DNA from 3 places in the Streptomyces sp. NBC_00328 genome. Region 1 is predicted to be linked to each of the others. Evidence: predicted binding sites of a transcription regulator. Region 1 holds the regulator's gene; each other region holds the start of a gene.
The links. Region 1 encodes HrcA, which represses chaperone genes, less so after heat shock. Its sites were predicted from a motif close to TTNGCACTCNGNNNNNCNGAGTGCNAA; they were not measured.

Region 2: a site for HrcA is predicted at 8,206-8,232, ahead of groES (co-chaperone GroES). Genes of this name have one in related genera too.
Region 3: a site for HrcA is predicted at 1,621-1,647, ahead of groL (chaperonin GroEL). Genes of this name have one in related genera too.

What each region holds. Positions count from the first base shown of each region.
Region 1 is NZ_CP108013.1:3,649,963-3,660,235, reverse strand. Features, by position in the region: gene OG485_RS16065 (SpoIIE family protein phosphatase) at 1-50, shown strand, start outside; gene hemW (radical SAM family heme chaperone HemW) at 257-1,495, shown strand; gene OG485_RS16055 (DUF3097 domain-containing protein) at 1,558-2,364, opposite strand; gene OG485_RS16050 (MBL fold metallo-hydrolase) at 2,434-3,180, opposite strand; gene hrcA (heat-inducible transcriptional repressor HrcA) at 3,359-4,375, shown strand; gene dnaJ (molecular chaperone DnaJ) at 4,376-5,512, shown strand; gene OG485_RS16035 (nitronate monooxygenase) at 5,634-6,728, shown strand; gene OG485_RS16030 (16S rRNA (uracil(1498)-N(3))-methyltransferase) at 6,725-7,474, shown strand; gene OG485_RS16025 (VOC family protein) at 7,526-7,918, shown strand; gene OG485_RS16020 (hypothetical protein) at 8,064-8,627, shown strand; gene OG485_RS16015 (S41 family peptidase) at 8,701-10,273, shown strand, end outside.
Region 2 is NZ_CP108013.1:5,911,571-5,921,843, forward strand. Features, by position in the region: gene OG485_RS26060 (LCP family protein) at 1-281, shown strand, start outside; gene OG485_RS26065 (hypothetical protein) at 763-1,407, shown strand; gene OG485_RS26070 (YciI family protein) at 1,621-1,977, shown strand; gene OG485_RS26075 (RNA polymerase sigma factor) at 2,058-3,356, shown strand; gene OG485_RS26080 (hypothetical protein) at 3,486-3,836, opposite strand; gene ctaD (aa3-type cytochrome oxidase subunit I) at 3,847-5,607, opposite strand; gene OG485_RS26090 (THUMP-like domain-containing protein) at 5,724-6,920, opposite strand; gene OG485_RS26095 (hypothetical protein) at 7,077-7,313, shown strand; gene OG485_RS26100 (polysaccharide deacetylase family protein) at 7,310-8,062, shown strand; gene groES (co-chaperone GroES) at 8,377-8,685, shown strand; gene groL (chaperonin GroEL) at 8,841-10,273, shown strand, end outside.
Region 3 is NZ_CP108013.1:4,685,698-4,695,970, reverse strand. Features, by position in the region: gene thrC (threonine synthase) at 1-459, shown strand, start outside; gene OG485_RS20470 (MoaD/ThiS family protein) at 456-731, shown strand; gene OG485_RS20465 (cold-shock protein) at 1,173-1,376, shown strand; gene groL (chaperonin GroEL) at 1,773-3,398, shown strand; gene OG485_RS20455 (NADH:flavin oxidoreductase) at 3,686-4,807, shown strand; gene OG485_RS20450 (DUF397 domain-containing protein) at 4,884-5,153, opposite strand; gene OG485_RS20445 (helix-turn-helix domain-containing protein) at 5,134-5,976, opposite strand; gene OG485_RS20440 (hypothetical protein) at 6,092-6,328, shown strand; gene OG485_RS20435 (hypothetical protein) at 6,325-6,525, shown strand; gene OG485_RS20430 (hypothetical protein) at 6,588-7,175, opposite strand; gene OG485_RS20425 (PTS transporter subunit EIIC) at 7,210-8,736, opposite strand; gene murQ (N-acetylmuramic acid 6-phosphate etherase) at 8,753-9,688, opposite strand; gene OG485_RS20415 (MurR/RpiR family transcriptional regulator) at 9,909-10,273, opposite strand, start outside.

The sequences.
Region 1 (10,273 bases):
GCCGCCCGCCGGAGGACGACATGGCCCTGCTGGTGCTGCAGGCCGACTAGCGGGCCCGCCGCGGCCCGGGGACTCCGGACCCCGTCAGGCCGTGTGCAGTGCCCTGCCCGCGCCCCTCAGACGTGTGCGGTGGCCGACTCCCGCTCCGGTGCGGGCACGCCCCTCACCCGCGCCGGACGTGTCCCCCGCCCCCGCCCGGCAAGCCCCCCGCCCGCGCCGGACGTGTCCACCCCGGCCGTGCTGGACAATGGAACGCATGCCTTCCGCACTTCCCGACGGTGAGCCCGTCCCCGACGACGGGGCGCTGCCCGCGCACGCCCTGGACGGGGCGGCCGATCGGCCCCTCGGGTTCTACCTCCACGTGCCGTACTGCGCGACCCGCTGCGGCTACTGCGACTTCAACACCTACACGGCGACCGAGCTGCGCGGCAGCGGGGGCGTGCTCGCCTCCCGCGACAACTACGCGGACACCCTGACCGACGAGATCCGCCTCGCCCGCAAGGTCCTCGGCGACGACCCCCGCCCGGTCCGCACGGTGTTCGTCGGAGGCGGTACGCCCACGCTGCTGGCCGCCGACGATCTCGTACGGATGCTGGGCGCGATCCGGGACGAGTTCGGGCTCGCGGACGACGCCGAGATCACGACGGAGGCGAACCCCGAGTCCGTGGACCCGGAGTACCTCGCGACCCTGCGCGCCGGCGGCTTCAACCGGATCTCCTTCGGCATGCAGAGCGCCCGGCAGCACGTCCTGAAGGTGCTCGACCGCACGCACACCCCGGGCCGCCCCGAGGCCTGTGTCGCCGAGGCCCGCGCGGCCGGCTTCGCACATGTGAACCTTGATCTGATCTACGGGACACCGGGGGAGTCGGACGACGACTGGCGGGCGTCGCTCGAAGCGGCCCTCGGCGCCGGTCCCGACCACATCTCCGCGTACGCGCTCATCGTCGAGGAGGGCACCCAGCTCGCGCGCCGGATCCGCCGCGGTGAGGTCCCCATGACGGACGACGACGTGCACGCGGACCGCTATCTCATCGCGGACGAGGTGATGTCGGCGGCGGGCTTCGACTGGTACGAGGTGTCGAACTGGGCCACCGCAGGCTCGTCGGACAGCCGCTGTCTGCACAACGAGCTGTACTGGCGCGGCGCCGACTGGTGGGGAGCGGGCCCCGGCGCGCACAGCCACGTCGGCGGCGTTCGCTGGTGGAACGTGAAACATCCGGGGGCGTACGCGGCCGCGCTGGCCTCGGGCCGCTCGCCGGGCGCGGGGCGTGAACTCCTCTCCGACGAGGACCGCCGGGTCGAGCGGATCCTCCTCGAACTGCGGCTGCGCGAGGGCTGCCCGCTCTCCCTGCTCCGCCCCGACGGCCTCGCCGCCTCCCGTCGCGCTCTGTCCGACGGACTCCTCGAAGCCGGTCCGTACGACGCCGGCCGCGCCGTCCTCACCCTGCGCGGCCGCCTCCTCGCGGACGCCGTCGTCCGGGATCTGGTGGACTGAACACCTGTTCCCGTGCGGTTCTCGGCCATGATTTCCGACGGACGAAACCGGCCGCCGGCCGGTCACTCCGGCGCGGTGACGAAGTCGATCAGTTCCTCCACGCGGCCCAGGAGCGCCGGTTCCAGGTCCCTGTAGGAGTGGACCCGGGACAGGATGTGCTGCCAGGCCGCGCCGGTGTTCTCCGGCCAGCCCAGGGCCCGGCACACGCCCGTCTTCCAGTCCTGGCCGCGCGGGACCCGGGGCCAGCCCGGAATGCCCACGGAGGACGGCTTCACGGCCTCCCAGACGTCGATGTACGGGTGGCCGAGCACCAGGGCGTGCTCGCTCGTGACCGCCTCGGCGATCCGGGACTCCTTCGAACCCGGGACCAGGTGGTCCACGAGGACGCCGAGCCGGGCGTCCGGGCCCGGGGCGAACGCGTCGACGACCGCCGGGAGGTCGTCGACGCCCTCCAGGTACTCCACGACGACGCCCTCGACACGCAGATCGTCGCCCCAGACCCGCTCGACCAGTTCGGCGTCGTGGCGGCCCTCGACGTAGATGCGCCCGGCGCGCGCGACCCGGGCGCGGGCGCCGGGTACCGCCACCGAGCCGGAGGCCGTACGGCTGGGGCGTACGGGAGCCGCGGCCGCCGGGCGGACCAGGGTCACCGCCTTGCCCTCCAGGAGGAAGCCGCGCGGTTCCAGCGGGAACACCCGGTGCTTGCCGAAGCGGTCCTCCAGGGTCACCGTGCCCGCCTCGCAGCGGATCACCGCACCGCAGAAGCCGGTGCCGGGCTCCTCGACGACCAGACCCGGGTCCGCCGGGACCTCGGGCACGGACCGGGGCTTCTTCCACGGCGGGGTCAGGTCCGGAGAGTACTGGCGCATTCGGATGACGATAGGAGAAACCCGGCGCCGCTCACCACGACACGCCGGAATCCGCCGTACCGGACGCGCTCAGCCGGAATCCGCCGTGCCGGAACCCGGCGTGCCGAAGCGTGCCGCCAAGGTGTCCCGTTGGGTCCGTACGAACGCGGCGTCCACGACCGCCCCGTGCCCGGGGACGTACAGCGCGTCCTCGCCGCCCAGTGCGAGCAGCCGGTCGAGAGCCGCGGGCCAGCGCGACGGTACCGCGTCGGGGCCCGCCTGAGGCTCGCCCGACTCCTCGACCAGGTCGCCGCAGAACACCACCGCCGGGTCGCCGGGCACGACGGCCACGAGGTCGTGGGCGGTGTGGCCCTCGCCCGTCCGCACCAGCCGGACCTCGACGCCGCCGCCGAGATCCAGGTCCCAGCCGCTCCGGACGAAGCCGCGGGGGCGTACGAGAGTGTCGGCCGCCTCCTCGGCCGCCCTCGGGTCGAGACCGTTGCGCACCGCGTCCGCGCACAGCTCGTCGCGGCCGTTCCCGTACGCCTCGGACGAACCGTCCGCGACGAGGATCCGGGCGCCCGCGAACGCCGCGGCACCGAACACGTGGTCGAAATGTGGGTGGGTGAGCGCGATATGAGTCACACGCCCGCCGGTGAGGGCCCGCGCATCGGCGCACAGCGCGGCGCCCTCCGCGAGGCTCGACCCGGCGTCGATCATCAGCGCCGCCCCCTCGCCGACGACGAGCCCGGCCGTGCAGTCCCAGCCCGGAAGCCGCCGTCGCCCCACCCGGGGCGCCAGCCTTTCCCACCCGAGCCCTTCCCAAGTCAGCCTCATGCGGCGACGCTAACGGTGACCAGGTGCCGTGCACGACATCGCAGGCCCGCCCTTGCCCGGCGCGTGCCTCACCGCCGTACACTGAGCTGGGGAACGTTGGCACTCGCGTGCGCTGAGTGCCAGACGAAAGCCACGAAGGCCACGAAGGCCACCGAGTCGACTCCTGGAGGTGTGCGCGATGCTCAGCGAACGCAGGCTCGAGGTGCTGCGCGCCATCGTCCAGGACTACGTGGGCACCGAGGAGCCGGTCGGCTCCAAGGCGCTCACCGAGCGGCACCGGCTGGGCGTCTCGCCCGCGACCGTCCGCAACGACATGGCGGTCCTGGAGGACGAGGGGTACATCGCCCAGCCGCACACCAGTGCCGGGCGCATCCCCACGGACAAGGGCTACCGCCTCTTCGTCGACAAGCTCGCCGGCGTCAAGCCGATGACCGCGCCCGAGCGCCGCGCCATCCAGAACTTCCTGGACGGTGCCGTCGACCTGGACGACGTCGTCGGCCGGACCGTGCGGCTGCTCGCGCAGCTCACCCGGCAGGTCGCCGTCGTGCAGTACCCCTCGCTGACCCGCTCGACCGTGCGCCATGTGGAGCTGCTGTCCATGGCTCCCGCACGGGTGATGCTCGTGCTGATCACGGACACCGGCCGGGTCGAACAGCGCATGATCAACTGTCCGGCGCCGTTCGGTGAGACGTCGCTGGCGGACCTGCGCGCCCGGCTCAACAGCCGGGTCGCGGGACGCCCCTTCGCGGACGTCCCGCAGCTCGTCCAGGACCTCCCGGACGCCTTCGAGGCGGAAGACCGGGGTACGGTCTCGACGGTGCTCTCCACACTGCTGGAGACGCTCGTCGAGGAGACCGAGGAGCGGCTGATGATCGGCGGTACCGCCAATCTGACGCGATTCGGACATGACTTCCCTCTCACCATCCGGCCGGTGCTCGAAGCGCTGGAGGAGCAGGTCGTGCTCCTCAAGTTGCTTGGAGAGGCCGGGGATTCGAGCATGACCGTGCGAATCGGGCACGAGAACGCGTACGAGGGACTCAACTCCACGTCCGTGGTCTCCGTCGGCTACGGTTCGGGCGTTGAGGCAGTAGCCAAACTCGGCGTGGTCGGCCCGACCCGCATGGATTACCCGGGAACGATGGGAGCGGTACGAGCGGTGGCACGGTACGTCGGACAGATCCTGGCGGAGTCGTAAGTGGCCACGGACTACTACGCCGTACTCGGCGTGCGCCGCGACGCGTCCCAGGACGAGATCAAGAAGGCGTTCCGGAGGCTCGCTCGCGAGCTGCATCCGGACGTCAATCCCGATCCGAAGACGCAGGAGCGGTTCAAAGAGATCAACGCCGCGTACGAGGTGTTGTCGGACCCGCAGAAGAAGCAGGTCTACGACCTCGGCGGTGACCCGCTGTCCCAGCAGGGCGGCGCGGGTGCCGCCGGCTTCGGCGCGGGCGGCTTCGGGAACTTCTCGGACATCATGGACGCGTTCTTCGGCACGGCGTCGCAGCGCGGACCGCGCTCGCGCACCCGCCGGGGCCAGGACGCCATGATCCGGCTGGAGATCGAGCTCGACGAGGCGGCCTTCGGCACCACGAAGGACATCCAGGTCGACACGGCCGTCGTCTGCGCCACCTGCAACGGCGAAGGCGCGGCGCCCGGGACCTCCGCGCAGACCTGTGACATGTGCCGCGGCCGCGGCGAGGTGTCCCAGGTGACGCGGTCGTTCCTCGGCCAGGTCATGACCTCACGGCCGTGTCCGCAGTGCCAGGGCTTCGGCACCGTGGTCCCGACCCCGTGCCACGACTGCGCGGGCGACGGCCGGGTCCGGTCCCGTCGCACCCTCACGGTCAAGATCCCGGCCGGTGTGGACAACGGCACGCGGATCCAGCTCGCGGGCGAGGGCGAGGTCGGCCCCGGCGGCGGCCCCGCCGGCGACCTGTACGTCGAGATCCACGAGCTGCCGCACTCGACCTTCCAGCGGCGCGGCGACGACCTGCACTGCACGGTCACCCTCCCGATGACCGCGGCGGCCCTCGGCACCAAGGTGCCGCTGGAGACCCTCGACGGCATGGAGGAGGTCGACATCCGTCCGGGCACGCAGTCCGGCCAGTCGATCCCGCTGCACGGCCGGGGTGTCACCCACCTGCGCGGCGGCGGCCGCGGCGACCTCATCGTGCACGTCGAGGTCACCACGCCGACCAAGCTCGACGCGGAGCAGGAGCGGGTGCTGCGCGAGCTCGCCATACTGCGCGGCGAGGAGCGGCCCACCGGTCAGTTCCAGCCCGGTCAGCAGGGCCTCTTCTCCCGGCTGAAGGACGCGTTCAACGGCCGCTGACCCAAGCGGGGCACGGGGCGGGGCACGGGGCGGGACACGCCCCGTGCCCTCCATGTCGGAGGCACTATTCGGACCGGCGACCGGTTTCTGACTTGTCCGGCGGACGTGACAACATGCCGTCATGTCCTCCGCGCTGACCGATCTCTTCCCTCACCCGATCGTGCAGGCCCCCATGGCGGGCGGAGTCTCCGTCCCGCAGCTCGCGGCCGCCGTGTCCGAGGCCGGCGGGCTCGGCTTCCTCGCGGCGGGGTACAAGACCGCCGACGGCATGTACCAGGAGATCAAGCAGCTGCGCGGGCTGACCGGCCGTCCCTTCGGCGTCAACCTGTTCCTGCCGCAGCCCGAGCACGCGGACGCGGCCGCGGTCGAGGTGTACGCCCACCAGCTCGCCGGCGAGGCCGCCTGGTACGAGACCGAGCTCGGCGATCCGGACAGCGGCCGCGACGACGGCTACGACGCGAAACTCGCCGTCCTCCTCGACAACCCGGTGGCGGCGGTCTCCTTCCACTTCGGCGTCCCGAAGCCGGAGGTGCTGGAGTCGCTGCGGCGCGCGGGCACCCTCACCCTGGTCACCGCCACCACGGCCGAGGAAGCCCTCGGCGTGCAGCGGGCCGGCGCCGACGCGGTCGTCGTCCAGGGCATCGAGGCCGGCGGACACCAGGGCACCCACCGGGACAACCCGGAGACGGACGGCACGGGCCTCGGCCTGCTCACGCTGGTCGCGCGGGTCCGCGAGACCGTGGGGATCCCGGTCGTCGCGGCCGGCGGCATCATGCGCGGCAGTCAGATCGCCGCCGTCCTCGCCGCGGGCGCGAACGCGGCCCAGCTCGGCACCGCCTTCCTCGCCACCCCCGAGTCCGGCGCGAGCGCCGTGCACAAACAGGCGCTGACCGACCCCCTGTACGTACGCACGGAGCTCACCCGCGCCTTCTCCGGACGGCCGGCGCGCGCACTGGCCAACCGCTTCATGCGCGAGCACGGCCCGTACGCCCCCTCCGCCTATCCGGAGGTCCACCACCTCACCCTGCCGCTGCGCAAGGCGGCCGCGAAGGCGGGCGACGCGCAGGGCATGGCACTGTGGGCGGGACAGGGCCACCGCATGGCCCGCGACCTGCCCGCCGGGCAGCTCGTGGAGGTACTGAACGCAGAAATCGCGGCCGCCGAGACAGCGTTGTCGGCCGCCGCCGAGATCCCGGAAGAGGGTGCGGCCCGATGACGGCACCGGTGTTCCTGGTCGAGCACTTCGACACGGACGGCGAGGGACGCCATGTCCTCGACGGACCCGAGGGACGGCACGCCGTCTCCGTGAAACGGCTGCACACCGGCGAGGACGTCGTGCTCACCGACGGGGCCGGGCGCCGCGCCGACTGCGTGGTCCTCGCCACCGAGGGCAAGGACCGGCTGATCGTACGGATGGGCACGGTCACCGAGGAAGCCCCCGAGGAGCCGCGCATCACGGTCGTCCAGGCCCTGCCCAAGGGGGACCGGGGCGAGCTGGCCGTCGAGACCATGACCGAGACCGGCGTCGACGCGATCGTTCCCTGGGCCGCCTCCCGCTGCATCACGCAGTGGAAGGGCGAGCGGGGTCTCAAGGCGCTCTCCAAGTGGCGGGCCACCGCCCGGGAGGCCGGCAAGCAGTCCCGCCGGGCGCGCTTCCCGGAGGTCGCGGACGCGATGACGACCAAGCAGGTTGCCGCACTTCTCGCCAAAGCCGATCTCGCCGCCGTGCTCCACGAGGACACCGCCCTCGGCACCGAGCCCTTCGCGACCGCCGCGCTGCCCGGCTCCGGGGACATCGTCCTGGTGGTCGGCCCCGAGGGCGGGATCTCCGCCGAAGAGGTCGCGCTGTTCACCGAGGCCGGCGCGAAGACCTTCCACCTGGGGCGCACCGTACTGCGCACCTCGACGGCCGGGACCGTGGCCACCGCGCTGCTGCTGGCCCGCACCGGCCGCTGGTCCTGACCCGCCGGCCCGCCGGCCCGACCTCACCGTCCGCACCTCACCGGGGAATTCATGGAACTCGCTCAGGTACGACTGCTCGTCTCCGACTTCGCCACCTGTTACCGCTTCTACTCCGAGGTCCTCGGCCTCAAGCCCCAGTCGGGCGCGGCCGAGGGACCGTACGAGAAGTTCAGTCCGGTCACCGGGTCGGCGGGCATCGCGCTTCAGGACCGGGCCATGATGACGGAAATACTGGGTGAGCTCGGCGACGCCGTGGCCGGACACCGGTCGCTGGTGGTGCTGCGGGTGGACGACCTCGACACCTACTGCGAACAGGTCGTCTCGCGCGGCGCGACCCTGCTGCACGGCCCGGCGCCCATGACGGAACGCATGCGCGTCGCCCACCTCAAGGACCCCGAGGGCAACCTGGTGGAACTCCAGGAGTGGCTGCTGCTGCTCGGCTGACGGGCGGTCGGAATCCCGCCCGGGGCCGGGGAACCGGGAACCTTACGGCTTCCCCGGCCCGCCGGGCGACTCCTTCGGGTGGTTGTGCCCCCGATGGCCGCATGCGGTCTACCGCGCGTCGCCGTGCGGTGGGACGCTGCCGTCCATGGGGGCTTTGAGATATTTCAGAGGCCGCGCGAGGCACGGGCGGGTCCTGGTGGCCGTCGGGCTGGGCGCGGCCGGAGTGTTCACGGTGACCGGGTGCCAGCCCGTGGACGGACTCAGCACCGCGACCGTGGCCTACACGACCGACCAGACGGCGACCGGAGAACTGAAACGGCAGCACGTGGACGTGAGCTGGCTCACCTGCACCGCCCGCCTGGGCAACGCGGGCAAGGCCTACACGCCGGGGAAGTCGCCCTCGCCGAGCGAGAACACCGTGGCGACCGTCGACTGTCAGGGCCAGACCGGCGACGGCCGGGACATCGTCGTCAAGGGCAAGGTCACCCGTGCCGTCAACGGCGCCTGCGTACGCGGCGATCTGCGCGCCACCGTCGGCGGCAGGCAGGTCTTCCGCGTCAAGGGCCTGGGCGACTGCGACGCGGGACCCACCCCGCCGGTCACGTACCACCCCACGAACGGACAGCCCAACCCCACCGTCACCGTCACCGTGACCCGCACGATGTGGTGCAAGGGCGACCCCACCTGCTGGCCCTCACAGGGCAAATGACCTGCCGGACCGTACACGGATCAAGAGATCCAAACCCCTGTCGGGCCACGCGCGCGCTGCGTAGGGTGACCGGGTGACTGAGCCCGCAGCCTCCGCGTACATCCGGTTTCCGCATCTGCACGGCGAGTTGGTCGTCTTCACGGCCGAGGACGACATCTGGGCCGCCCCGGTCGACGGCGGGAGCCGCGCCTGGCGGGTCAGCGCCGACAACGTCCCGGTCAGCCATCCGCGCATCTCCCCGGACGGTACGACCGTCGCCTGGACGTCGACGCGGGACGGAGCCCCCGAGGTCCACGCGGCCTCCCTGGACGGCGGTCCCGCGAAGCGGCTGACCTACTGGGGCAGCGCGAAGACCCAGGTGCGCGGCTGGACCCCCGACGGACAGGTGCTCGCCCTCAGCACCCAGGGACAGGCCAGCCTGCGCCGCACCTGGGCCCGCTCCGTCCCGCTCGACGGGGGCCCCGCGACGACCCTGCCGTACGGGCCCGTCGGTGATGTCGCCCACGGCGAGGGCGGTGTCGTCCTGCTGTCCGCCCCGATGGGACGCGAGGCCGCCTGGTGGAAGCGGTACCGGGGCGGCACGGCCGGCAAGCTGTGGATCGACCGGGACGGCGACGGCGAGTTCGTCCGCCTGCACGAGGACGTCGACGGCAACATCGAATACCCCTTCTGGGCCGGAGAGCGGATCGCGTTCCTCTCCGACCACGAGGGCGTCGGCGCCCTGTACTCCTCCCTCGCCGACGGATCAGGCCTGAGCCGCCACACGCCGCTGGACGCCTTCTACGCCCGCCACGCGGCCACCGACGGCACCCGCGTGGTCTACGCGTCCGCCGGTGAGCTCTGGCTCCTCGACGGTCTCGACGGCGCCGAGCCGCGCCGCCTCGGCATCCGGCTCGGCGGCCAGCGCGTCGACCAGCAGCCGCAGCCCGTCAGCGCCTCGCGCTGGTTCTCCGCCGCCGCGCCCGACCACACCGGACGCGGCAGCGCGGTCTCCGTGCGCGGTGCCGTCCACTGGGTCACCCACCGCTCCGGCCCCGCCCGCGCGCTCGCCGCCGAACAGGGCGTCCGCGCCCGGCTGCCCCGCACCTTTCGCGCCGAGGGCGAGGAGCACGTGGTGTGGGTGACCGACGCGGAGGGCGACGACGCCCTCGAATTCGCCCCCGCCACCGGCGTCGCCCCGGGCGCCACCCCGCGACGGCTCGCCGCCGGCGCCCTCGGCCGGGTCCTCGGCCTCGCCGTGGCGCCCGACGGAAGCTGCGCCGCCGTCGCCTCGCACGACGGGCGGGTACTCCTCGTCGAGCGGGAGAGCGGCGAGGTCCGCGAGGTCGACCGCAGCGAGGACGGCGACGTCACCGGCCTCGTCTTCTCGCCCGACTCCGCGTGGCTCGCCTGGTCGCACCCCGGGCCGCGCCCGCTGCGCCAGCTCAAGCTCGCCAACACCACCGACCTGTCGGTGACCGAGGCGACCCCGCTGCGCTTCCGGGACTACGCACCGGCGTTCACCCTCGACGGCAAGCACCTCGCCTTCCTGTCGGCCCGCGCCTTCGACCCCGTCTACGACGAGCACGTCTTCGACCTGGCCTTCGTCGGCGGCTCCCGGCCGTATCTGATCACCCTGGCCGCGACGACCCCGTCCCCCTTCGGAC
Region 2 (10,273 bases), 2.3 Mb from region 1:
AGAAGCTCGTGAAGGCCCTGTTGGCGCAGATCTCGTCCGCCGGCCTGCTCACCGACCCGGCCAAGCTCTACGGCGTCGCGGACGCGGTGACCGGCAGCCTGACGACGGACACCGGGCTGGACTCCCTCGGCGAGCTGATGAAGCTCGGCCAGAGCCTGAAGTCCCTCTCCTCCGACGAGGTCACGACGGTGATGATGCCGGTCGTGACGGCCCCCTCGGACCGCAACAGGGTGATCGCGAACGAGCCGGAGGCGAGCGACCTGTGGGCCTCGCTCAAATGAACGAGGAGAAGGTCCGCGGGACTTGAGCTTCGGGGCCCGGGATTCGAGCCTCTTTTGTATGGAATGGGTGGGAGGGTCAACCCACCCTCCCTCCCTTGTCGACGGCCGAAGTGCCGTCCGGGCCAGGGGATATGACTTTTCGTGATCGGGTCGCGGCGGAGCGTGGCGGGCGTGTAGCGTGCGCCGCGAAAGCATCGACCCCCGTGGGTGTTGGAGCACCACGCGGGGGTCTGACCAGTAGATCGAAAGAGAGTCGATCCATGGCTGTCACCCAGCCTAGTGCTGCCCTGCGCCCGTCCGCCCATCCCCTCGCCAACCCGGGCTATGGAAAAAGGTCGGTGCCCGACCAAACCCCACGGACGGGTCGCGACTTCGCACATCTGCCCACCCGCGAGGCATCGATCGCGACGTACATCGACCGGCTCGCCGACGAGTCGGACCTCTCGATCAAGACCCTCGCCAAGCACCTCCCGTACGGCCAGTGCGCCCTCTCCACGGCCCTCAACAACCTTTCCGCGGCAGGGCATTTGCGCAGGGTGCGGCGCCCGTCACCGTCGACGGCTGCCCCCGCTGGGTTTGGCACACCTTCTTCTCGCGCACCGCGCACGACGACACCTGGTGGAACTCCTTCCTCGCCGGGGAGACGCCGGTGACCGAGCGGCCCGTGGCAGCGGCGGCGCGATCGACGGCGTACAGCGTGCTGGCCCGGCTCGGCCGGATCGACGCCCGGCTGACGCTGTCGGCGGGGGAGTGCGCGGCACTGGAGGGGGAGGCCGCCGAGTGGTTCGCGCGGGGCGCGGGTGAGCCGCAGCTCGTCCAGGCGCTGACGGCGGGGCTCCCGGAGCCTGTGGCGCACGCCTACGCCTTCGTACGTGCCCGGCTGCTCGCGAAGCTGCCCCCGCGACCCGAACCGCAGCCACCGGCGCCCCGCTACGAGGTGGTGTGCACGGCGTGCGGGGAGCCGGGCGGGGACGGTGTCCAGCTGCGGGGCGGGTTGTGCGGGGTGTGCCAGGGCGGGCGGCCCGCCCTCGCGGCTCATGAAGTGCGGGCCCATGTCGGGCGACTGCGTGCCGCTCTCCGCTCCGGGACCCGCACGGAGGAAACCGAGAAGGGAGCAGGCACATGACGACCTCGCAGCACGGTCCGCCCGTGACCGGGGCAGGATGGACGGGAGGAGGCGAAATCCCCGATTCCCCCGATTGATCCGTCCGGGCCCGCCCCGGGAAAGAATCCAAAGAAATCCGGGGACGGTGTCGAAGCAGGTGTCTCCCGTTCGACGCACGGGTGAGAGGCAGGGAGAAACCCCGCCTCCGAGGCACCACGGACACGAGGAGTCACCATGCCCCGCTATCTTTCGCTGGTCCAGATCGACGAGAGCACCGCGCCCGCCGAGGGTCCCAGCCCCGAACTGATGCAGCGGATGGGCGAGCTCATCGAGGAGGTCACCAAGGCGGGCGTCATGCTGGAGACCGACGGTCTGGCGCCCACCGCGCAGGGCAAGCGCGTCCACTGGTCGGGCGGGCAGCTGTCCGTCACCGACGGTCCCTTCACCGAGTCCAAGGAGGTCGTCGGCGGCTACGCGATCATGCAGTGCAAGGACATGGACGAGGCCGTGGAGTGGACCAAGCGGTTCCTGAAGGTGCACGAGGAGTTCTGGACGGTCACCTGCGAGGTGCGGGAGATCGCCGGGGGCTGAGCGGCTCCCCGGCCTGAGCGGCTTCTCGGGCCGAGCGGTCTCCTTGGCCTGACGCCGCCGCGGGTGTCTGATGGTGGACTGTGGAACAGCAGCCCGGAGGAACCCCCGCCGGCGGCGTCGACACGGCCGTCGAGACCATCTTCCGCATCGAGTCGCCCCGCGTCATCGCGCGCGTCGCCCGGATCGTCCTCGACGTCGGCATCGCCGAGGAACTCGCCCAGGACGCCCTGGTCGCGGCGCTGGAGCAGTGGCCGCGGGACGGCGTGCCCGACAACCCGGGCGCCTGGCTGACGGCCACGGCCAAGCACCGGGCGATCGACCTCGTACGCCGCCGGGAGCGCTACGCGCGCAAGCTGGAGGAGGTCGGGCGGGACCTCTCCCTGTCGGCTCCGCACCACATCGACGAACCCTCCGATCCGGACGACATCGACGACGACCTGCTGCGCCTGGTCTTCACCGCCTGTCACCCCGTCCTGTCCGCCGAGGCCCGTATCGCGCTCACGCTGCGGCTCCTCGGCGGACTGACGACGTCCGAGATCGCGCGCGCCTTCCTCGTCCCGGAGCCGACGATCGCCCAGCGCATCGTCCGGGCCAAGCGGACGCTCGCGACGAAGGGGGTCGCCTTCGAGGTGCCGTACGGTCCTGACCGCGAAGCCCGGCTCGGGTCCGTACTGGAGGTCATCTACCTCGTCTTCAACGAGGGGTACGCGGCGACGGCGGGCGACGACCTGCTCCGTCCGGCGCTGTGCGAGGACGCGCTCCGGCTGGCCCGGGTGCTCGCCGAGCTGATGCCCAAGGAGCCCGAGGTGCACGGGCTCGCCGCCCTGCTGGAGCTCCAGGAGTCCCGGGCGGCCGCGCGCACCGGGCCCGGTGGTGAACCGGTCCTCCTCAAGGACCAGAACCGCCGCCGCTGGAACCGGATGCTGATCCGCCGGGGCTTCACCGCGCTGGGCCGCTCCAACGCCGTCGCCACCGGCAGCCCGGGGCCGTACGTCCTCCAGGCCACCATCGCCGCCTGCCACGCGCAGGCCTACGCCTACGAGGACACGGACTGGCGGCAGATCGCCGTCCTGTACGGCCTGCTGGCGGCCCGCGCGCCCTCCCCGGTCGTCGAACTGAACCGTGCCGTGGCCGTCTCCATGGCCGAGGGCCCTGAGCCCGCGCTCACCATCGTCGACGGCCTCGTCGGCGAACCCGCCCTGCGTGACTACCACTTGCTGCCGAGCGTGCGCGGCGACCTGCTCGCCCGGCTGGGACGTACGGCGCAGGCGCGCGCGGAGTTCGAACGGGCGGCCTCGCTGGCGCGCAACGAGCGGGAGCGGGAACTGCTGGTGGCGCGGGTGCGTGAGCTGCGGAATCGCGAGGTTCCCGACCGGTGACCCCGTTTTCAAGGTGATCGACAAGGGCTTACGGCTGCGACGCTGCCGGACACGGGACGGATCTTGTCGTAGCCCCGTGGCTTGGAGGACCCGATGGCGCACCTCACGGCGGAGCGGGATGGCGCCGTCTCAGCGCATCTGCAGCAAGCAGTTGACGAAGACAGTGGCCGTACCCAGGGCCAGGGCGCCGGCGAAGACCTGGCGTCTGAGGAAGTCGTAGCGATCCTGGTATTCCTGGCGGAGCTGCAATGCGCGTCGAGCCGTGCGGGTGATCGCCGTCCGGGAGAGGGCGAGCTGGTGGCGGGTGAACAGGTCGACCACCTCTTCCCGCTGAGCGGTTGTCAGCCAGTCGAGTTGGTCGGCGAAGGATTCGGCTTCCGCGAGGGCTCGTTCGACCTCCCCCTGCCACAGCAGGTAGCCCTCCATCCTGGCGATACCGTCACGGACCGAACCGCCGTCCGACGGCTTCTCGGCACTCACGGCGGGCCCCTCAGCTCTGTGGTCCGGAGGGTCGGCCAGACCACCCCTCCGAGCCGGGCCCCGTCATGTCCCGCTGCTGGTGGCTCCCCGCGTTTTCGAACGCGGCGATCTCCGGGCGGTGCAGGTCGAAGGCGGGGGACTCACTGCGGATCCGGGGCAGGGTGAGGAAGTTGTGCCGCGGCGGCGGGCAGGAGGTCGCCCACTCGAGCGAACGGCCGTAGCCCCACGGGTCGTCGACCTCGACCTTCTTGCCGTACTTGGCCGTCTTCCACACGTTGTAGATAAACGGCAGGATCGACAGGCCGAGCAGGAACGAGGAGATCGTCGAGATGGTGTTCAGCGCGGTGAAGCCGTCCTGCGCGAGGTAGTCCGCGTAACGACGCGGCATGCCCTCGACACCCAGCCAGTGCTGCACCAGGAACGTGCCGTGGAAGCCCACGAACAGCGTCCAGAAGGTGACCTTGCCGAGACGCTCGTCGAGCATCTTGCCGGTCATCTTCGGCCACCAGAAGTGGAATCCGGCGAACATCGCGAAGACGACCGTGCCGAAGACCACGTAGTGGAAGTGCGCCACCACGAAGTACGAGTCCGAGACGTGGAAGTCCATCGGCGGCGAGGCCAGGATCACGCCGGTCAGACCACCGAAGAGGAAAGTGACCAGGAAGCCGGTCACCCAGAGCATCGGTGTCTCGAAGGACAGCGAGCCCTTCCACATCGTTCCGATCCAGTTGAAGAACTTCACGCCGGTGGGGACGGCGATGAGGAACGTCATGAAGGAGAAGAACGGGAGCAGAACGCCACCGGTGACGTACATGTGGTGCGCCCACACCGTCACGGACAGACCGGCGATCGCGATGGTCGCGCCGATCAGGCCCATGTAACCGAACATCGGCTTGCGCGAGAACACCGGGATCACTTCGGAGACGATGCCGAAGAACGGCAGGGCGATGATGTACACCTCTGGATGGCCGAAGAACCAGAAGAGGTGTTGCCACAGCAGGGCGCCGCCGTTGGCCGCGTTGAAGATCTGCGCACCGAACTTCCGGTCCGCCTCCAGGGCGAAAAGAGCGGCCGCGAGGACCGGGAAGACGAACAGGACCAGCACGGCCGTCAGCAGCACGTTCCACACGAAGATCGGCATCCGGAACATCGTCATGCCCGGAGCGCGCATGCAGATGATCGTGGTGATGAAGTTGACCGCGCCCAGGATGGTGCCGAAGCCGGAGAAGGCCAGACCCATGATCCCCATGTCGGCGCCGATGCCCGGCGAGTGGACCGCGTCCGACAGGGGGACGTACATGAACCAGCCGAAGTCGGGGGCGCCCTGCGGGGTGAGGAAGCTGGCCGCCGCGATCGTCGAGCCGAAGAGGTACAGCCAGTAGGCGAACATGTTCAGCCGCGGGAACGCCACGTCGGGCGCGCCGATCTGCAGCGGCATGATCCAGTTCGTGAAGCCGGCGAACAGCGGCGTCGCGAACATCAGCAACATGACCAGGCCGTGCATCGTGAACGCCTGGTTGTACTGCTCGTTCGAGAGGATCTGCAGGCCGGGGCGGGCCAGCTCGGCGCGCATGAGCAGGGCCATGATGCCGCCGACCAGGAAGAACACGAACGACGTCACCAGATAGAGCGTGCCGATCGTCTTGTGGTCGGTGGTGGTGAGCCACTTGATCACGACGCTGCCGGGCTGCTTGCGCCGCACCGGCAGCTCGTTCTCGTACGACTCGTCAGCTGCTGCGGTGGCGGCCTGAGATCCGTTGGGGATGCTCACAGTGTTCGTCTCCGAGATTTCCGGTCAGAATCGGCCCGCTCAAGGCCCGACGCGACGCTACAGAAATCCAGGCCGGCATCTACTAGACTCGCCCGGCTTTGCCAATATTCGCACCTTTATGCGGCTTTTGGTGCTGGAGGGGTCGGCTGCGCGGGTGCCCCCACCAGCATGGTCGGGGCGCCCGCCACCCGGGTCAGGAACACCGTCGCGGAGTGCGGGCCCTGCGGTTTCACCTTGCGCCGCAGTTCCTCCGGCTCGACGGCCGACCCGCGCTTCTTCACGGTCAGGACGCCGACCCCCCGCTCCCGCAGCAGTGCCTTCAACTTCTTCACGTTGAAGGGGAGTCGATCGGTGATCTCGTAAGCGGAGGCGTACGGCGTCGGGCGCAGTTCGTCGGCCGTGACGTAGGCGATCGTCTCGTCGACCAGTCCGCCGTCCAGGTCCTCGGCCACCTCGGCGACCAGGTGCGCGCGGATGACGGCGCCGTCCGGCTCGTACAGATAGCGCCCGACGGTCCTGACCGCCGGGTCCGGCAGGCCGCGGCCGCGCAGTTCGCGCGGGCCCGGCAGCAGGGTGGCGCGCACCAGGCCCGGCTCCGTGCCGAACCAGAGCACCGCCTCCTTCACGTCCCCGCCGTCCGAGATCCACTCGGCCTCCGCCTCGGCGGGGACCGCCTCGTGCGGGATCCCGGGGGCGATCTTCAGCGCGGCGACCGGAGCGCGCAGGGCCGCCCCGACCGCCCAGGACAGCGGCGGCGAGTACGCCTCGGGGTCGAAGATCCGGCCCCGGCCGCCCCGGCGCGCCGGGTCCACGAAGACGGCGTCGTACGACGCCGTGTCCACCTGCGTCACATCCGTCTCGCGTACCTCGATCAGGTCCGTGAGGCCCAGCGCGTCGGCGTTCGCGCGGGCGGCGGCGGCCGTCAGCGGGTCGCGGTCGACGGCCAGGACGCGGATTCCGGCGCGGGCCAGCGCGATGGCGTCGCCGCCGATGCCGCAGCACAGGTCGGCGACGGAGCGGACCCCCAGGGCGCGCAGCCGTTCGGCGCGGTGCGCGGCCACGGTCGTCCGGGTGGACTGCTCGACCCCGTTCGGGGTGAAGAACATCCGTCCGGCGTCCTCGGCCCCGAATTTCGCCGCAGCCCGCTGTCGCAGCCGTGCCTGGCCGAGGGCCGCAGAGACCAGTTCGGCGGGGTGGTGGCGGCGCAGCCGGGTGGCGACGGCCAGTTCCTGTGCCGGTTCGGTGGCGCGGACCTCGTCGAGCAGGGCGCGGCCCTCGGCGGTGAGGAGCGGGGCGAAGGAGACGTCGTTCACCCGGCCATTGTGGGCCAGTCGGTGGATGGTGTGCTTCCGGCGGCGGTGTCGGGGCCCCGCGGGGGCGGTGAGCTGGGAGGATCCGGCTCCATGCGACCCGTACGACAAAATGATAAAACCGGTGCAAACGGGGCTGCCGTGCGCTGGGGAGTCGGCGTGGCCGCCCTCGCCCTTCGCGCTTCCGGCCGCGCCGGGACCGGCTCGGCCTCCGTCCCCCGAGCCGGCGGCGCCGCGCCCGTCCACGCCCCGCGGGCCGCGCTCCGGGCGGGCCCCGCCCGCCCCCGCGCCGCCTGTGCGGACCGGCTGAGCCCGGCGCGGGCCCGGCGTGCCGACCGGCGGGCCCGGCGCGCCGGCCAGGGGTACGCGGTCGCGCGCCCGGAGGACTACCTGTGAGGGTGCGGGTGCCGGCCGCCGGGCTGCTCGTGGCGGTACTGCTCAGCGGCTGCGCGCAGTCCGTCGACCCCATCGAACGGCTCGGCAAGAAGGCGGCCCAGCGGGTGCACCCGACGGAGTCGGCGTACCGCCGCTGGGGTCTGGCCACCCCGCTGGCCCCCGCGCCGGATGTGCCCGCGCGGACCACCGCGCGTACCGCGGACACCGGACTGCCGCCCGTCGTGAACCAGGTGCGCACCCGCGACAAGGTGGTCTTCCTGACGTACGACGACGGGGCGGAGCGCGATCCGCGGTTCGCCGACATGGTCCGCGAACTGCGCCTGCCGGTCAGCGTGTTCCTCACGGACCGGGTCGCCGGCCCCGGCTACGGGCGCTTCGCCCGGCTGCGCGCGGTCGGCGTGAGCGTCCAGAACCACACCCTCGACCACGCCACCCTGCGCGGTCTGCCCTACGCCGGCCAGCGCGCCGAGATCTGCGGACAGCAGGACAAGCTCACGCGGCGCTTCGGCGTCCGGCCCCGGCTGCTGCGGCCCCCGTACGGCCGGTACGACGACACCACCCTGCGCGCCGCCGCCGACTGCGGGGTCGCCGCGATCGTCCTCGGCAGGACGGCCGACGCGCACCCGTTCCGGCCGGGCGACATCCTCTCCGGCCCCGCCGAACCCGGTCTCACGGGCGCCACGCTCCGCCTGCTCCGCCGGATCCAGCGCGAGGGCTTCACCCTGGCGCGGCTGGAGAACTACCTCTAGCAAGGCGCCGACCGGAGAGCTGCCCCCCGGGTGGGCGACCGGAGAGCTGCCCCCGGGCCGGCAGGGCGACCGGAGAGCTGCCCCGGGGAAGCGTCCATTCGGTGCGGTCCGGCACGTTCCGGTCCACGCCACGCCGACTGCCTTTGGCACTCCGCTTGACCGAGTGCTAATCACAGTCATAGTCTCAGGTCTGGCACTCCCCCCTGGAGAGTGCCAATAGCGACGGGCAGATCCGGCACCCGCGACGACGGATCCACCTGGTCGCCACCTCAGACAGTTAACCCCGTGAGATCTCCGAAGGGGGAGGTCGGATCGTGACGACCACCAGCTCCAAGGTTGCCATCAAGCCGCTTGAGGACCGCATTGTGGTCCAGCCGCTCGACGCCGAGCAGACCACGGCCTCCGGCCTGGTCATCCCGGACACGGCCAAGGAGAAGCCCCAGGAGGGCGTCGTCCTGGCCGTGGGCCCGGGTCGCATCGAGGACGGCAAGCGTGTCGAGCTCGACGTCGCCGTCGGCGACATCGTTCTCTACAGCAAGTACGGCGGCACCGAGGTGAAGTACAACGGCGAGGAGTACCTCGTCCTCTCGGCTCGCGACGTGCTCGCGATCATCGAGAAGTAATTCACCCGGTAAGGGCGTCCGGGAGCTTTTCCCGGACAACCCCGCACCAAGCATTGCAGTGAACTGCGCCCCTGGCCCCCGCTACCTTTGATGAACCGGGCGCTGGGGGCGCCGTTCGTTTCTCCCAAGTTTTCCGAGAGGGCTGAACCGCTCCCATGGCGAAGATCCTGAAGTTCGACGAGGACGCCCGTCGCGCCCTTGAGCGCGGCGTCAACAAGCTTGCCGACACGGTGAAGGTGACGATCGGCCCCAAGGGCCGCAACGTCGTCATCGACAAGAAGTTCGGCGCCCCCACCATCACCAACGACGGCGTGACCATCGCCCGTGAGGTCGAGGTCGAGGACCCGTTCGAGAACCTCGGCGCCCAGCTGGTGAAGGAGGTGGCGACCAAGACCAACGACATCGCGGGTGACGGTACGACCACCGCCACCGTGCTGGCCCAGGCGCTCGTTCGCGAGGGCCTGAAGAACGTCGCCGCGGGTGCCTCCCCGGCGCTGCTGAAGAAGGGCATCGACGCCGCGGTCAAGGCCGTCTCCGAGGAGCTCCTCGCGACGGCCCGCCCGATCGACGACAAGTCCGACATCGCCGCCGTGGCCGGGCTCTCCGCGCAGGACAGCCAGGTCGGCGAGCTCATCGCCGAGGCGATGGACAAGGTCGGCAAGGACGGTGTCATCACCGTCGAGGAGTCCAACACCTTCGGTCTGGAGCTCGACTTCACCGAGGGCATGGCCTTCGACAAGGGCTACCTGTCCCCGTACATGGTGTCCGACCAGGAGCGTATGGAGGCCGTCCTCGACGACCCGTACATCCTCATCCACCAGGGCAAGATCAGCTCCATCCAGGACCTGCTGCCGCTGCTGGAGAAGGTCATCCAGTCGAACGCCTCCAAGCCGCTGCTGATCATCGCCGAGGACGTCGAGGGCGAGGCCCTGTCGACCCTGGTCGTGAACAAGATCCGCGGCACGTTCAACGCCGTCGCCGTGAAGGCCCCCGGCTTCGGTGACCGCCGCAAGGCCATGCTCGGCGACATCGCCACCCTCACCGGTGGTCAGGTCATCGCCGAGGAGGTCGGCCTCAAGATCGACCAGGTCGGCCTGGACGTGCTCGGCAGCGCCCGCCGCGTGACCGTCACCAAGGACGACACCACCATCGTCGACGGTGCCGGCAGCTCCGACGAGGTCGTCGGCCGCGTCAACCAGATCAAGGCCGAGATCGAGAACACCGACTCCGACTGGGACCGCGAGAAGCTCCAGGAGCGCCTCGCGAAGCTGGCCGGCGGCGTGTGCGTGATCAAGGTCGGCGCCGCCACCGAGGTGGAGCTCAAGGAGAAGAAGCACCGTCTGGAGGACGCCATCTCCGCGACCCGCGCCGCGGTCGAGGAGGGCATCGTCTCCGGTGGTGGCTCCGCGCTCGTCCACGCCGTCAAGGTCCTCGAGGGCAACCTCGGCAAGACCGGCGACGAGGCCACGGGTGTCGCGGTCGTCCGCCGCGCCGCCGTCGAGCCGCTGCGCTGGATCGCCGAGAACTCCGGCCTCGAGGGTTACGTCATCACCTCCAAGGTCGCCGAGCTCGACAAGGGCCAGGGCTT
Region 3 (10,273 bases), 1.0 Mb from region 1:
GTCGAGGACAGGCCCTACAAGATCTTCGGCGCCCAGGCCGAGGGCTGCTCACCGGTCTCCGTCGCCTACAAGGCCGGCCACGACGTCGTACGGCCGCAGAAGCCGGACACCATCGCCAAGTCGCTCGCCATCGGCAACCCGGCGGACGGACCGTACGTGCTCGACATCGCGCGGCGCACCGGCGGCGCAGTGGAGGACGTGAACGACGAGCAGATCGTCGACGCGATCAAGCTGCTCGCGCGCACCGAGGGCATCTTCGCCGAGACGGCGGGCGGTGTGACCGTCGGCGTCACCCGCAAGCTGATCGAGAACGGTCTCCTCGACCCGACCCTCACCACGGTCGTGCTGAACACCGGCGACGGCCTCAAGACTCTGGACGCGGTGGCCTCGGACACCGGGCTGACCGCGACCATCCGCCCGAACCTCGACTCCTTCCGAGAGGCTGGCCTCGCATCATGAGCGTCAACGTCCGCATCCCCACCATCCTGCGCACCTACACCGGTGGCGCCGCCGAGGTGACGGCCGAGGGCACGACCCTCGCCGAGGTCATCAGCGACCTGGAGAAGAACCACACGGGCATCGCCGCGCGCGTCCTGGACGACCAGGGCAAGCTGCGCCGCTTCGTCAACGTGTACGTCAACGACGACGACGTCCGCTTCGAGCAGGGACTGGAGACGGCGACTCCGGACGGTGTCGGCGTTTCGATCATTCCGGCCGTCGCCGGAGGCTGATCGTTACCCTCGGTAATGCCGGACACAGCGCGTTCACATAATTGCCCCCTCCGTAAGACAAACGGAGGGGGCAATTCTGTTGGGTTGAACGCGCTAGAGTTGGGGAAGTCGCTCCGATTTTGATGTTGGTTTCATGCCGGACGCATATGAGTGACCGTTCGGCGGGCGACAAGAAGTAGCCAAAGTAGCTCACCTTTTTGGGCATTTTATGGCATTTGCGGGGCCCGACTTGCCCTGAATCCTTGCGCATTCTCCGCATATCATTGATCGGCCATGCCCAGAATTCTCGTCCGATTGACCTGTTGCAGAGGGCAGTTGGACAGATACATTCAGCCGCGGTCGACGCGTTCCGGCGCACACCCCCAACCGTTGGGGGGTGAGGTCTGACCCGGATCCGCGAAGTGTGGATCTGTGCAAGGGCCAGTAATAGGGGAGTTAGGCATGGCTCAGGGCACCGTCAAGTGGTTCAACGCGGAGAAGGGGTACGGCTTCATCGCGGTCGACGGTGGTGCGGACGTCTTCGTGCACTACAGCGCGATTCAGATGGACGGCTACCGCACCCTTGAAGAGGGTCAGCGAGTGGAGTTCGAAATCTCGCAGGGCCAGAAGGGTCCACAGGCGGACATGGTCAAACTCGCCGTCTGATCGGGCGCGAACGACCACCGACGCACTCACACACGAGGGGCCCGCATCCCGCAGGGGATGCGGGCCCCTCGTGCGTCCCCGGCCGTCTTGGGCCGTCCTCCGCTTGTCCCGCGCGCGCCCGCGAGCGCGCCCGTGCGGGACAAGCGCGGGGGCCGCCCTCCAGGGCGCGTGCGGAGGTCGCCCATCGGCCCCGTTTTCGTGAGAGGCGCTTGCACTCGCAGTGGTCGAGTGCTAATCATTGGCGTTAGCACTCTCCCAGTGAGAGTGACAGAACTTGGATCGGGTCAGCGAGGCCCGCAGGCCTGTGGGGCAAGGAACCACAAGGCTTGCAGGCCGTCCGTCGCGGGCGCGGGCACGATCCGGAGCAATCCACCCCGTCCGGGAGGACCACTTCACATGGCCAAGATCATCGCGTTCAACGAGGAGGCACGGCGCGGTCTCGAGCGCGGGATGAACCAGCTCGCTGACGCCGTCAAGGTCACCCTCGGCCCCAAGGGCCGTAACGTCGTCCTCGAGAAGAAGTGGGGCGCCCCCACGATCACCAACGATGGTGTTTCCATCGCCAAGGAGATCGAGCTCGAGGACCCGTACGAGAAGATCGGCGCCGAGCTGGTCAAGGAAGTCGCCAAGAAGACGGACGACGTCGCCGGCGACGGTACGACCACGGCGACCGTGCTGGCCCAGGCGCTCGTGCGCGAGGGTCTGCGCAACGTCGCCGCCGGCGCCAACCCGATGGCCCTCAAGCGCGGTATCGAGAAGGCCGTCGAGGCCGTCTCCGGTGCCCTGCTGGAGCAGGCGAAGGATGTCGAGACCAAGGAGCAGATCGCTTCGACGGCCTCCATCTCCGCCGCCGACACCCAGATCGGCGAGCTCATCGCCGAGGCGATGGACAAGGTCGGCAAGGAAGGCGTCATCACCGTCGAGGAGTCCCAGACCTTCGGTCTGGAGCTGGAGCTCACCGAGGGTATGCGCTTCGACAAGGGCTACATCTCGGCGTACTTCGCCACCGACATGGAGCGTATGGAGGCCGTCCTCGACGACCCGTACATCCTGATCGCGAACTCCAAGATCGCGAACGTGAAGGACCTGCTCCCGCTCCTGGAGAAGGTCATGCAGGGCGGCAAGCCGCTGCTGATCATCGCCGAGGACGTCGAGGGCGAGGCCCTGTCGACCCTGGTCGTCAACAAGATCCGTGGCACCTTCAAGTCCGTCGCCGTCAAGGCTCCGGGCTTCGGTGACCGCCGCAAGGCCATGCTCGGCGACATCGCCATCCTCACGGGCGGCGAGGTCATCTCCGAGGAGGTCGGCCTCAAGCTGGAGAACGCGGGTCTGGACCTGCTGGGCCGCGCCCGCAAGGTCGTCATCACCAAGGACGAGACCACGATCGTCGACGGGTCCGGCTCCGCCGACCAGGTCGCCGGCCGTGTGAACCAGATCCGTGCCGAGATCGAGAACTCGGACTCGGACTACGACCGCGAGAAGCTCCAGGAGCGTCTGGCGAAGCTGGCCGGCGGCGTGGCCGTCATCAAGGCCGGTGCCGCCACCGAGGTCGAGCTCAAGGAGCGCAAGCACCGCATCGAGGACGCCGTTCGCAACGCGAAGGCGGCCGTCGAGGAGGGCATCGTCGCCGGTGGTGGCGTGGCCCTGCTCCAGGCTTCCTCGGTCTTCGAGAAGCTCGAGCTCACGGGTGACGAGGCGACCGGCGCCAACGCCGTGCGTCTCGCCCTGGAGGCCCCGCTCAAGCAGATCGCCGTCAACGGTGGTCTCGAGGGTGGCGTCATCGTCGAGAAGGTGCGCAACCTGCCCGTCGGCCACGGCCTGAACGCCGCGACCGGTGAGTACGTCGACATGATCGCCGAAGGCATCATCGACCCGGCGAAGGTGACCCGTTCCGCTCTGCAGAACGCCGCCTCCATCGCCGCGCTGTTCCTGACCACCGAGGCCGTCATCGCCGACAAGCCGGAGAAGGCCGCCGCCGGCGGCGCTCCGGGCGGCATGCCGGGCGGTGACATGGACTTCTGATCGACCCCGGTCGATCAACCGTCCTGACGTTCCGAGGGCGGCACCTTCCCGCAAGGGGGGTGCCGCCCTCGGGCGTTTCCCGGCCCGCTCCCGGACGGCTTCCGGGGCCGCGCCCCGCCCCCGGCGTGTCCCGGATCACAGGGGCGGGCGCGGGTACGGCGGAATGTCCCGCCCGGTGCGGAGGTTGACGCTGACGAGCAGTTGATGCATGTGCACATACCGCACGGAATCTCCTGCTTCGCAGACCGCTCGACGTCATACCGACCACCTCTTCGAGGAGCCCCCACGTGACCACTGACGCCGCGACCCGCGCAGCCGAGATCCTGTCCCGTCCCGTCTCGATCAACGGCCTGACCGTCCCGAACCGGATCGCCATGGCCCCGATGACCCGGATGTTCTCGCCGGGCGGTGTGCCGGGGGAGGACGTCGTCGGCTACTACTCCCGCCGCGCCGCCGCGGGCGTCGGCCTGATCGTCACCGAGGGCACCTACGTCGGCCACGACTCGGCCGGACAGAGCGACGCGGTGCCGCGCTTCCACGGCGAGGACCAGCTCGCCGGATGGGCGAAGGTCGCCGACGCCGTGCACGCGGCGGGCGGCACGATCGTCCCGCAGCTCTGGCACATCGGCATGGTCCGCAAGGCGGGCGAGCCGCCCTTCGCGGACGCCCCGCCCGTCGGCCCCTCCGGCCTCTACAAGGAGGGCGCCGAGGTCACCGGCAAGAGCATGACCCAGCAGGACCTCGACGACGTCATCGAGGCGTTCGCCAAGGCCGCCGCGGACGCCGAGCGCATCGGCTTCGACGGTGTCGAGCTGCACGGCGCCCACGGCTACCTGCTCGACCAGTTCCACTGGGCGGGCACCAACCGGCGCGAGGACGCGTACGGCGGCGACCCGGTGGCCCGTACGAAGTTCTCGGCGGAGATCGTCGCCGCGGTGCGCGCCGCGGTCTCGCCCGAGTTCCCCGTCATCTTCCGCTACTCGCAGTGGAAGCAGCAGGCCTACGACGCCCGGATCGCCGAGACCCCGGAGGAGCTGGAGGCGATCCTCGCCCCGCTCGCCGCCGCCGGAGTGGACTCCTTCCACGCCTCCACCCGCCGCTACTGGGTGCCCGAGTTCGACGGTTCCGACCTCAACCTCGCCGGCTGGACGAAGAAGCTGACGGGCAAGCCCACCATCACCGTCGGCTCGGTCGGCCTGGACGGCGACTTCATCAAGGCCTTCGCGGGCGAGGGCTCCCCGGTCAAGGGCATCGACGACCTCCTCGACCGCATGGAGCGCGACGAGTTCGACCTCGTCGCCGTCGGCCGCGCGCTGCTCCAGGACCCCGAGTGGGCGGCGAAGGTCCTGGCCGGCCGCTTCGAGGACCTGGCCCCGTACGACGCGGCGGCGCTGGGTTCCCTCAGCTGACCTGAGCTGACCTGACCTGGAGGGGCGGCGCCCGCTGTACCGCGGGCGCCGCCCCTTTTTTCGCGCTTCGCGCCGGTCAGCCGGTGGCTCCGAGGTGGCCCACGAAGGCGCCCCACGCGGCGGCACCGAAGGCGATCACGGGCCCGAGCGGATTCTTGGAGTCCCGCACGGGGACGAGAGTGGCGTGCCCGTCGGCGACTTCGAGGCAGTCGCCGCCGTCACCGGCGCTGTACGTCGACTTGCGCCAGCTAGCGACCTCCAGGCAGTTGCCGCCGCTGGCGTCGCTGTAGTTGGACCTGTGCCAGGTGACCGAACTCAGTTCGTACTCATGGGCGTTGTTCTCCATGCTCGTAATCATGCGCCACGGACTCGACCAGGGACAGGGAAGCCTGAGGTGCGAGTGCCGCCGCCTGAATGAGGTTGAAGGTAAGGCTGTGCCGGGCCACCGTGGCCGGGTCGTCCACCAGTTTCCCCATGTCCACTCCCTCGACGAAGCACAGCGGGGGCGCGTCCATGAACTCCATGAGCTTCAACGAGCCGCCCATCGCGGCATGTGTACCGGCGTCGAACGTCAGCACCTGCATGATGATCCGGCGGCGGTGCGCCAGGTCCGCCAAATGGCGAAGAGCCTCTGCCATCGTTGCGGCTCCGCCGACCGGTCGGCGGAGAGCGGCCTCGTCCAGGACCACCCACAACAACGGGGTTGTTGGATCGTCAAGAAGGCGGGCGCGTTCCATGCGGGTCGCCACCAACTCCTCGATCTCGGTGTCGGGGACTGTCGGCCGATAGGTGCGGAACAGGTCTGCGGCGTACGCCGGGGTCTGCAGCAAACCGGGGATGAGCAGCGGGAGGTAGTGCCTGATCGCCGTAGCGATCGCTTCTGCCTCCGCCGCCTCCGCGAAGTGGTCCGGGTATCTCGACTTGGCGAGGGCTGCGCAGTTGCGGGTGAAGAACCCGTTCGTCCCCAGGATCTCGTCTATCTGGACGGCGTATTCGAGCTGCAACCGCCTTGTCCCCGACTCCAGTTGACCGACGAAGGAACCGCTGACGAAGAGTGGTTCGCCCAGTTCGGCCTGGCTCAGGCCGGCGTTCTCGCGGGCGTGCCGCAACTCTGCGCCGATCATGGCGCGCGGTGAGGAGGACGGGTCGAGGTCCTTGGGGCCGGGCATCGCGACTCCCTGTCACACAGGTGGGGTTGTTGGAGCGCCGACTCTGGCCAGGTTAGAGGTGTTATGGCCACGCTGGGTGGTGAATGCGAACACTCAGCGTGGAGGGTGCGGTGCGATGGAGATGACGTCGAGCAAGCGGGTACGCCCGACGGAGGAGATCGTGGAGGAGCTGCGGGCGGCCCTGACCGGGGTCGGTGTGGTGCTGCCGTCGCTGCGGGTCGATCCGGTGACCGGCGCGAGCGACGAGCCCTTCGCCCTGGTCGCGCTCGGCCGCTGCAACGTGGGCACCGCCCAGAAGCTGACCGCCGTACTGCGCGCGTGCGGCACCGGCGAGGGCGGTGGCGGGGCGTGAGCGCGGAGTACGCCGTCGACGCGCGGGACGGGCGGCTCGGGCAGGTGATGGGGCGCGAGGGCGGCCTCGTACAACTGCGGCCGCCCGGCGGGGGGATCGAGTGGGACTGTCCGCCCGAGGCCCTGGCGGAGGCGCCGCCGGGGGAGGTGCTGCGGGCGCGGGTGCGGCGGATCAACGCGGAGGGGCGGCTGCCCTGACCCGGGAGCCGGGGAGGGGGCCCGCCGTCGGGCCCCGCCTGTCGGAAGGTTCTGCGGCCTGCCTAAAGGTTGCCCATCGGCTCGATGTCGACCTTGACCGGGGTGCCCCAGATGCGGAGCACCTCGTAGTCCGTGAACTCGTGGACGAGGCGGTAGGCCATGCCGGGGCGGGGGGCCCGGCGCTCGGCGGCGAGGTAGTGCTCGGCCTCCTGGCGGTCGCGCCGGGGGGTACCGCACAGGTGCCACTCCTGGCCGCTCCAGACCTCCGGGAGCCAGCGCTGCTGGGGCTGGGGGCGGTCGGCGCGGACTCCGTAGCGCGTCATCGTGCGGTCGGGCAGCTCGTCCGGGGAGGGTGCCCGGCCGTGTGTGTACGCGTCGTTCACCTCGGTGCGGCGGGCGGTGCGGCGGCGGGTCTCGCAGAGCAGACAGCGGTCCGGGGCGCTCTCGTCCACCGGGCCGCTCGGGTGCTCGGAGCAGCGGGTGGTCGGCTTGGCCGTCGCCACCGTCTCGTCGAGCAGGTCCAGGGCCCGCTTCAGGTCCGCCTTGACCTCGTGCAGCTTGGCGTCGGGGGTGTCGGCGTTCAGTGCGTCGCCGTGCTCCCCGAGCAGCCGCAGGGCGCGGCCGAGGGCGGTCAGCTGTGCGTGGTTCATGCTCCCAGCCTCGCATGCGCCACCGACAGCGCGGCTACACGGCGGCCTGTTCCGGCCGGCGGGCCGGTGACGCGTCGCCGGTGTCACGGTCGAGTCCGCCGTCGGGACCGTCTCGGAGGGCGCCGCCGAGGCCGAAGAAGTAGGTGGCCGCGAACCCGACGGCGTACCCGGTCAGCAGGCCGCCCGCGTAGATCGCCGCGGTGACGGCGAGGCCCCGGTTGCCGGACAGCAGCGGGAACAGGGCCACGCCGGAGGGTCCGATGGCCGTCGAGCCGACGTGGTCGCCCAGCATCGAGAAGAAGCCGATGAAGGCACCGCCCGCCGCGCCGCCCGCGCAGGCCGTGACGAAGGGGCGGCCGAGGGGCAGGGAGACGCCGTAGATCAGGGGCTCGCCGACGCCGAGGAGCCCGGCCGGGAGCGCCGATCTGATCGTCGTACGGATCGAGGTGTCGTGGCGCAGCCGGACGTAGACCGCGAGGGCGGCGCCGACCTGGCCGGCGCCCGCCATGGCGAGCACGGGCAGCAGGACGGTGTAGCCCTGCTGCTCGATGAGCGTGGTGTGGATGGGGATGAGGGCCTGGTGCAGGCCCAGCATCACCAGGGGGAGGAACAGGGCGCCGAGGACGAGCCCGGCGAGGGCGCCGGTGGTGGAGAGCAGCCAGGCGGCGGCGGTGCCGATGGCGGCGGAGAGTTCACCGGCCGCGTACATCAGCGCGTACAGCGTGACCAGGCCGGTCAGCAGCACGGTGAGGGTGGGGGTGACCAGGACGTCCAGGGTCGGCGGGACCCAGCGGCGGCACCACTTCTCCACGTACGTTCCGAGCAGGGCCGCGGCCAGGGCGCCGAGGACACCGCCCTGGCCGGGGGCGAGCGTCACCCCGAGGACGGTCACCTTGGCGACCCCCGCGTACACGACGACCGAGGCCACCGCGCCGCCCAGGACCGGGGTGCCGCCGAACACCTTGGCCGTGTTGAATCCCACGAAGACGGCGATCAGCGCCATGAACCCGGCGGCGATGGCGGTCAGCGCGGGGGTCAGGCCCCTCAGTACGCCGAGGTTGATCAGCAGGCCGTTGAGGCCGGCGATGACCCCGCAGCCGATCAGGGCGGGGATCAGGGGCACGAAGACGTCCGCGATCCGCCGCAGGAACAGCTTGAGGGGGGTGGCGTTGCGGCGGGTCCGGGAGGCCTTCAGCTCGGCGCCGCGCAGGGCGAGCCGGTCCGCGGTGGTCGCCGGTTCGGTACCCGGAGCGGTGGCCGGAGCGGTGGCCGGTTCCGTGCCGGGCGGGGCGAGGGGGGCCGGGGCGCTCGCCAGCAGCGCCTCGAAGGCGGGCGTCACCCGGGCGACCGTGCCGGGGCCCAGCACGATCTGGTACGAGCCGTCGTCCGCGACCAGGCCGAGGACGGCGGGAAGGGCCCGCAGGCCCGCCTCGTCCACCAGGCCGCCGTCCCGCAGACCCAGCCGGAGCCGGGTCATGCAGTGGGCGACGGTGAGGACGTTCGCGGGTCCGCCCACGAGGGGGAGGATGGCCGCCGCTGTGTTGGAGTCCGGTGTGCTCACTCCCCGAGCGTGCTGGTCAGCCGGCCGAAGCCGCCAGCGCGGCGCGCAGATGGCCCTCCGAGTCCTCCAGAAGGCGGGCGGCGGTGGGCCCGTCGACGCCGCCGAGGATCGTCAGGATGGCGTTCTTCACCTCGCCGTCGGTGGCGGCGAGCGCGCGCTCGATCTCCTCGTCGGAGGCCCCGGTGGCGAGGGCGACGATGCGGCGGGAGCGGGCCCGCAGCTTCTCGTTCGAGGCCCGTACGTCGACCATCAGGTTCCCGTACGTCTTGCCGAGCCGGATCATCGTGATCGTCGAGAGCATGTTGAGGACGAGTTTCTGCGCGGTGCCGGACTTCAGCCGGGTGGAGCCCGTGAGCAGTTCGGGGCCGACCACGACCTCGATGCCGTGGTCCGCGGCGGAGGCGAGCGCGCTGTGCGCGTTGCAGGACAGGCCGACCGTGAGCGCGCCCTGTTTGCGGGCGTGCTCGACCGCGCCGACGGCGTACGGGGTGCGGCCCGAGGCGGAGACGCCCACCACGGTGTCGTCGGCCGTCAGGGCGAGCGCGTCCAGGTCGGCAGCCGCGAGTTCCCGGGAGTCCTCGGCGCCCTCGACCGAGGTGACCATGGCGGTCGGGCCGCCCGCGATCACGCCGACGACCCGGGAGGGATCGGTGTTGAAGGTGGGCGGGCACTCCGAGGCGTCCAGGACGCCGAGGCGGCCCGCGGTGCCGGCGCCCGCGTAGACGAGGCGGCCGCCGCGGGCCATGCGCTCCGCGATGCCGTCGATCGCGGCGGCGATGAGCGGGAGCTGCGCGGCGACGGCCGCCGGCACCGTCGTGTCCTCGCCGTTCATGAGCCGCGCGATCTCCAGCGTGGACAGGCGGTCGATGTCCGACAGCTCGGGGCGGAACGCCTCGGTGGTCAGCGTCTCCAACTCTGCTCGGAGATCACCGTAGTTGGGCATGGAGGTCATGACAGGGTCGGCTCTTTCCGGTGAGGTGTCGTATCCGCGGCCCCGGGGGCGGGGCGCGGGCCGGGACGACGCGCGGCACCGCCGCGCGGGCGCCGACAGCCGCCCGCGGGACCGCGCTCTCCCTGCTGGTTCAATTTCCCCGGTGCCCCGAGGCGCCGGCTCCAGCTCCGCCGGTCGGTGCCGCGGCCCCGGATCCCGGGTCCGGCGGGATGCGGTGCGGCTAGCGGCCGCCGCGCGGGGAGTGGCGGTGCGCCAGGGCCTCGTACGAGGCGGACAGCGCGGGCGCCGCCGTCTCGTAGGTGCGCTGGGCCACCCCCACGAACAGACAGTCCACCACCAGGAGCTGGCTGGTGCGCGACGACATGGCCGCCGGGCGCAGCTCGCTCTCCCGGGCGGTCGAGGTGGTGAGGACGTGGTCGGCGTACTGCGCGACCGGTCCGCTCGGGCGGCCGGTGATCGCCACCGTCGTCGCTCCGTGCTCGAAGGCGACCCGCAGCGGTTCGATGACGTCGCCGGTCGAGCCGGAGTGCGTGATGGCTATCGCCACGTCCTTGGCGCGCAGCTGCACCGCGCCCGTCACCGCGA